Regions from separate parts of the Ruegeria sp. AN11 genome, predicted to be linked through region 2. Evidence: riboswitches for the same ligand, from Rfam matches in the RefSeq annotation. Region 2 holds a riboswitch; the other holds the start of a gene.
The links. A riboswitch is a leader RNA that binds a small molecule or an ion and turns the genes downstream of it on or off. The one in region 2 is predicted to bind cobalamin.
Positions count from the first base shown of each region.

Region 1: linked by a shared signal. The riboswitch ahead of ACR3EQ_RS13950 (DUF4198 domain-containing protein) and the one ahead of ACR3EQ_RS08315 (DUF1636 domain-containing protein) in region 2 are both predicted to bind cobalamin.

Region 1 covers NZ_JBQFJD010000001.1:2,827,711-2,831,328, reverse strand. Annotated here, with positions in the region: gene ACR3EQ_RS13960 (DNA glycosylase AlkZ-like family protein) at 1-266, opposite strand, end outside; gene ACR3EQ_RS13955 (LacI family DNA-binding transcriptional regulator) at 271-1,296, opposite strand; cobalamin riboswitch at 1,655-1,854, shown strand; gene ACR3EQ_RS13950 (DUF4198 domain-containing protein) at 1,984-2,769, shown strand; gene cbiM (cobalt transporter CbiM) at 2,776-3,387, shown strand; gene ACR3EQ_RS13940 (cobalt ABC transporter permease) at 3,384-3,618, shown strand, end outside.
Region 2 covers NZ_JBQFJD010000001.1:1,668,272-1,671,889, reverse strand. Annotated here, with positions in the region: gene cobN (cobaltochelatase subunit CobN) at 1-789, opposite strand, end outside; gene cobW (cobalamin biosynthesis protein CobW) at 793-1,848, opposite strand; gene ACR3EQ_RS08315 (DUF1636 domain-containing protein) at 1,845-2,225, opposite strand; cobalamin riboswitch at 2,320-2,527, opposite strand; gene ACR3EQ_RS08310 (hypothetical protein) at 3,013-3,348, shown strand; gene ACR3EQ_RS08305 (YybH family protein) at 3,520-3,618, opposite strand, start outside.

The DNA.
Region 1 (3,618 bases), 1.2 Mb from region 2:
TCATGTGTCCAATGCTCGAACAGCGCCCTGTCCCGTTCATACAGGCGCTTCAGATGTGTGCTGCGATAGGTGGACCTGCGCGAAAACAGGATCATGTCATGGGCGCGGGCCACGGTGTTGATACTGTCCAGCTGAACAAAACCAAGCCGTCGGATCAGGTCCAGAAGATCCGCGCCCTTTGCGCTGCCCGACGGGGTTTCGGACAACAAGTGACGATCCATGAACACCGCACGGGCTGTCCGGTTGTCCAGTTTCGGCAATGCCAAGACTCTAACGCCGCTTCAGTGTGTCGCCGTAGCTGATCTTTGGCGTCAGGGTTACGCGGGTTTCAATCTCGGCTTCCGGGTCGGCTAGCTGTGCGGCGATGATCCCTGCGGCCTGACGGCCAATTTCCAGCCGGCAGGCATCCATGGTTGCCAGTTTGCGGGGCAGACCTTGCAGCAGTTCGACATTGTTGAACCCCGCCAGCCCGATTTGACCAGGGATGTCTATCCCCTGATCCAGCAGGTACAACAGTCCGCCAGCGCCGATCATATCATTGGAATAATACAGAAAATCCAGTTCCGGCGACCGTTCCAGCATCGCCTGCGTCATCTCGCGCCCCTTGGCCAGTGCCGACCCGCCCGAGTAGAACTCGCGATCCTCGATCTCGATCCCGTGTTTGCCCAGAACTTCGGTAAAGCCTTCGAAACGTTTGCGCGCGCGGTGGTCCAAAGGCATCTTGGTCCCCATGAAACCGATATGCTGGTATCCGGCCTTCAGAATGGCCTGCGCCATTTCGCGACCGGCACGGCGGTGCGAAATGCCGACCATCGCATCCACGGGTTTGCCGTCGGTGTCCATGATTTCGACCACCGGAATGCCCGCGGAATCCAGCATTGCCCGGGCCGCTTCCGTGTGTTCCAGCCCTGCGATGATCACGCCCGAAGGCCGCCACGAGAGCATCTCGTAAAGGACCTTTTCCTCTTTTTCCGGCAAATAATCGGTTACGCCGACCACTGGCTGCAATTCGGTGTCTTCCAGAACCTGATTGATGCCGGTCAGGACCTCGGGGAAGACCATGTTGGACAGTGAGGGGATGATGACCGCGACCAGATTGACCCGGCTGGATGCTAGCGCGCCCGCAATCTTGTTGGGCACGTATCCCAGCTCTTTCGCGGCGGCCAGAACCCGTGTTCGGGTCGCATCCGAAACATCACCCCGATTGCGCAGGACCCTGCTGACCGTCATTTCGGATACCCCCGACGCTTCCGAGACATCGCGAAGGGTAAGCGGGCGTTTTGTTTCTGTGGTCACGAGGCACCTGCACTGTTGTTTTGCCCGATGGTAGCGTGAACACGGCGACAAATACAACAACTCTGCTTCGGCGTCGAACGCTGGGCCGGTCGGACCTTTTGTGCATCGGAGCGACCCTACATATTTGCGGCGAGTTCAATTTTACACGCGAGTCAACGCCCGCAGTTTCAGGCCTAAAAATCTCAAGTCCGCGAACTGAACCGACGACTATTGAACGCGGAAAGAGATCTAGGAAAATACACACACTCGCGGTGGCGCATACCAAACCGCGTAGCAAGCGCGAACATGCAATTCCTGATTTCGCAAATGGCGCATGCAACGCCGCAATCAATTGTTGACCGTGTCTTACATATTCTGGCATGAACGCGCCATGTTCGGTTCCGGGGACATCCTCGGAAGCAATAGGGAATGCAGTGCGGCACATTTCGCCAACTCTGCAACTGCCCCCGCAACTGTAGGCGGCGAGCGCGGCTGATAATGCCACTGGGGTATCCCGGGAAGGTTAGTTTAGCGCTTTGACCCGCAAGTCAGGAGACCTGCCGAACATGCGCCCTTGGAAGGGGCGTTCATCATCGGCGACGGGGTGTGCGCCGGATCTGTTTGCCCGACAAGGCAGATGGCTTCGCGTTCCCCATCGTCAAAGTAAATTTGCGCCGGGGATGGCGCGACGTGAGAAGGACTCGATTTGTGAAAAAACTGCTGGTGGCTGCCACGGCTGCTTTGGCGATGCCTGCATTGGCGCAGGCCCATTTCCTGCTGGAATATACCGACGACACGATGATCGAACGCCCCGGTGACGTTCCGGTCAAACTGGTTTTCTGGCACCCGTTTGAAGCCGGTCACGTGATGACCCTGGAAAAACCGGAAGAATTCTTTGTAATCCACAACGGTGAAAAAACCGATCTGATGGATACGCTGGAAGAAACCACTTTTGAAGGACCGGACAACATTGCCAAAGCGTTCCTGGGTTCAGTGCCGGTGAAACGCTCGGGTGACTATGTGGTGGTTACAGTTCCTGCGCCTTACTACGAAGAATCCGAGGATATCTATATCCAGCAGATCACCAAGGCTTACCTCAACCGAAACGAACTGCCGACCGACTGGGATCAGCCGCAGGGGCTGGCCACCGAGATTCTGCCGCTGAACAAGCCTTACAACATCATCGCCGGGTCAACCTTTACCGGTCGCGTTTTGAGCGAGGGACAGCCCGTCGCCGGCGCAGAAATCGAAATCGAGTACATCGCCGCAGCACCGGACATGACCGGCACCGGCGCGAAGGGCGCCACCGTGTCCCCATTGCCGGGCGGCGCGTTGGTCGCGATTTCGGATGACAACGGATATTTCACTTTTGGTGTGCCAAAAGCCGGGTACTGGGGCTTCGCCGCTTTGGGCGTGGGTCCGGAAACCGAGCATGAAGGCAAAGAGCTGAGCCAGGATGCGGTCATCTGGATCCGCGCCTGGGATCTGGAGTAAGCCTGAATGCACATCGTCGACGGAGCCCTTTCCAACCCTGTCGTGATCGGCGGTGCGGTCGCCGCGGCTGGCGGGATCGCATTGGGCCTGAAATCGCTGGATCTGGATCGCATTCCCACGGCGGGCGTGTTGTCGGCCAGCTTTTTTGTCGCCTCGCTGATCCATGTGCCGATTGGCCCGTCGTCTGTGCATTTGATTCTGAACGGTCTGGCCGGGCTTCTGCTCGGCTGGGCCGCCTTTCCGGCCCTTTTTGTCGGCTTGCTGCTGCAGGCCGTGTTCTTTGGTTTCGGCGGATTGACCGTGCTGGGGATCAACACGGTGAATATCGCTCTTCCGGCGGTGTTGACCTGGATGATCTTTGGTCGCCTGATCGCACGTGGCTCACCTGTTCATGGGGCGATCTGGGGCGGCATCGGCGGCGCGTTTTCGATCGCGGCCACGACGGCTTTTGTCGCGGTCTCGCTGGCGCTGTCCGGCGATGAGTTCCTGCCCGCTGCCAAGCTTGTCTTTTTCGCCCACATTCCCGTCATGGCTATCGAGGCCGTGCTGACAGGTTTTGCCGTTCTTCTGGCCCGCAAGGTCAAACCGGAACTTTTTGTAAAGGTTGCGTCCACATGAAACAGTTGATCCTTGTTTGTACGCTTGCTCTCGCCCCGCTCCCGGCTCTTGCGCACAAGGTTATTGCAGGCGTATTTCCGGCAGGCGACGCAATCGAAGGCGAGCTGGGGTTTTCCAATGGCGATATGGCCGCAGACCAGGAAGTCATCGTCTATGGCCCCGATGGCTCTGAACTGGGTCGCACAGTAACCGATACGGACGGTTTCTTTCTCTACAGCCCGACCAGAGCTG
Region 2 (3,618 bases):
GATCGCCGAAGGTTCCAGTGCAACAATGTTTCGGCGCATCCAGTCGGCGGCAACAGGCACTTTGAGGGAAGGGGCAAACATGCCCATTGCCTCGAACCCTCGCGTACGCAGGCTGTGGATCAGCGCGGCGACCGGGGCGGTGTCGGCGGAGGTCAGGTAGGCGCGATAGAAAGTGACAATGATGCGTTTCGCATCGTTCGTAAATGCGGCTTCGACCGGGGTTACGCCGCGGTCAGGGCACCATACACCGCATTCCGGAAGGGTTTTGGCCCCCAACACCGGTCCGGCATAAAGACCTGCCGCCAATGCCATCTGCGCCAAAGCGGCCTGCGCCGCGACCTCGCCGCCGGTGTCGCAGAGATGCGCCAGCCGCCGCAGGGTCGAGACGGGCAGGGTGGAATAGTCGTCCAGCCGGGTATCCTCACGCCCGTCGGCGGGCAGAACCGCCAGCGCGATGCCTTTGGCCTGCGCCAGAGCAAGAACCTGCTGCAGCCCGTATGACCAGTAAGGTACCCCACCAATCAGGCGGATCAGGATACCTTTTGCGCCGTCAAGCGTTTGTTCCACATATGTGTCAACGGACAGAGGGTGTTTCAGCGCCGTCAGATTGGCCAACCGCATCGTCGGCATTCGCCCTTCCGGCCCACCGCCGCGATGCCAGCCTGCCGCGAAAGCACCGAGATCGCTGTCCGAAAAGGACAACATCACCAGATCCGCCGGGCTCTGGCCCAGATCGGTCGGGGGCTCGGTTTCTTCAAGCCCGTGGCTTTCGCGGAAGACGACGTGCATGGCTTACTCGGCGGCCTCGGTCACACCCACGAGGATATCCCGGATTTCGGCCTCTTTGATGTCGTCGTGCTCGGCAATGACCACAAGACGCGAGCGGCGCTCCTCGCCGGGTTCCCAGGGGCGGTCGTACTGATGACGCACCCGGGCACCGACAGCCTGAACCAGCAGACGCATCGGTTTGCCGGCAACTGCCGCATACCCCTTGACGCGCAGGATGTTCAGTTCCCTGGCCAGACGTTCGATCTTGGCAACCAGATCGAGTGGGTCACTTTGCTCCGGCAGTTCGACGATGATGCTTTCGAAATCGTCATGTTCGTGGTCGTGGTGACCGTCGTGATGCGACGGACGCGCGTCCATGTCATCCTCGGCTGCGGCTTCCAGACCGAGCACGACGCGGACGTCTACGACGCCTTCGGCAACCTCTACGACGGGCAGCGGGCGCGGGGCCTCGGCTGCGATGATCTCTTTGGCTTTGGCAACACCCTCTGGCCCGGCCAGATCGGGCTTGGTCAGCAGGATGATATCGGCGCAGGATATCTGATCCTCGAACACCTCGGAAAGAGGCGTTTCGTGGTCGATCGAGTCATCGGCCAGGCGCTGGGCATCCACCGCCTCGACATTCGGAGCGAAGCGACCTGCCGCGACCGCCTCGGCATCGGCCAGAGCGATCACGCCATCCACAGTGATTTTCGAGCGGATATCGGGCCAGTCAAAGGCTTTCAGCAGCGGCTTGGGCAGGGCGAGGCCGGAGGTTTCGATCAGAATGTGATCGGGGCGCGGGTCCAGCGCCATCAGCGCTTCGATGGTCGGAATGAAATCATCGGCCACGGTGCAGCAGATGCAGCCGTTTGCCAGTTCCATGATGTTCTCTGCCGGACAATCGGGAATGGCGCAGGATTTCAGAATATCGCCATCGACGCCCACGTCGCCGAATTCATTGACCACGACCGCCAGACGTTTGCCCTGCGGGTTCTGCATCAGGTGCTTGACCAGCGTTGTCTTCCCCGAGCCCAGAAAGCCGGTGATCACAGTGACGGGTAATTTCTCAAGAGTGCTCATTTCAGGGCTCCAATCGGGGGAATGCGGGAGGCGCAGTTTTTGCGGAAATGTTCGGGGCGCTCACGCCATTTGACCAAGCCGTCCTCGGTCGCCAGATATTTGGTCGCACCGTCGACAATGGCGTCAACGTGTTCGGCTTCGTTCAGGTTCTCATAGACAAAGGTCCAGCGACCCGGTCCACCGCGCAGCACGATCGAGCAGCCCTGATCGCAGTTCGACAGGCATTCGACGGGTTTCAGCGTGATGCCTTCGGGCAGGTCGGCCTGTTGCAGCGCTTTGTGCAGCAATGTGCCGGGGCGTTTTTCATCATCCTCGACGGGCAGTCCACGGCGGCACGTGGTACAGACCAGCAACTCGACTGGTGCGGTCTCGGTCATGTCTCTCATCCCCCCAAATCCTCTTCGCGGGGGACGGGGTTTCATGCGGGCCACGCGTCTGCACATGGACCCGACACCGGAACACCCCGCCCGGTTTCTTCTTCGGGTGCTGGCAGGTCTCCCGGCTTGCGGATGTCAGAGACTTGCTCTGGCAGATGTCCCGCCTTCCCGGCCTTTCGGCCAGTGGCTATGGGCACCCTCTCCGGTCACGGTCGCGGGGGCGGCTGCGTTTGACGGAAAAACCGCTGACGCATTCCCTTTTCATCCATCCAGGGATGGACACCAACGGGTCGGACATGCGGCACAGGCGGGGGACTTGTCAAGCTTCAGGATGCGCGGTTTCGCCGCCGGAAGGAAAAAGCGACCTGAGGTGGTCACTCAGCGGCATCGCCGGGCGTTCACGGCGCCCGAAAACCTGCGTGATTGAGGTGTTCCGTGTGATGTTCGCTGATTTTGGAAGGGGTCGGCGGGAACCGGACGGGCGGGGCGGATTCGGCTTCAGAACCACTGGGGCAGGCCGCGTGTGGACGTTGCGGCGACCAACCGCCTGTCATTTCGGGCATCGCTAAACTGAGGGATTGGGGTTTCGTTGATTAAGTAACCGCCGTTCCGACCGGCTCGGGGTACTCCATTTTAGTATTCGCGCAAGACCCGGCAAAAACGACCGCTTCGAGATCAAATCTGATGGCCGTCTTGCCGTGCACAGAGTAGCCAGATTTTTTGCAAAATTATGCCTCAAACTGCCCTTAGCGGGCGTCGGCGAACAGAATATGCCAGGAAACAAAAAATGAAAAAGTTAGCAGCTTTTCTTGTGTACTTACCCGTCGTTGCAGTTGCGGAAGACCGGGTGTTCGAGTGTGAAGCGGCGGATGCAAAATATCCGGAAATGGCGGCCACGCTGGTCAAATACGAGGGCCAGAACAAAGGGCATATTACCATTGGTGATATCGACAATAAGGCTGAGGTGTATCCCGGCCTCGACACCCTGACTTACCTGTATATCGGTGACGGCTTTACCCTGAATTACAACGTGAATCTCAAGACTGGCACGTTTGACTATTCGGCTTCGGGCAGCAAATCCGGATGGGGCAAAGGCAGCTGCAAGGAAGTTGTGGCCCAGTAATTCGCTAATGCCCGGTCTGCGGGTTGGGCCTTTCGGTTGCCGAGAAAAGTACTTGCCTGGTTCCGTCCTGAGGCCAATGTAGTTGGCCGTGGACGGAACCCGGTTAAAAGCGGCCGATCCAGTATGTGTCCAGGCCATCTGGGCGGCGTGCCAACCAATCAAAGCTTTTGATCAGCAAGGTTCGGCACGCCCCGAACACGCGGGCGCGATTGATCTGCCGGCGCTGAAGGTATTCGCGTTGGACCAGATATCCCGCGCCACGCGCCATGT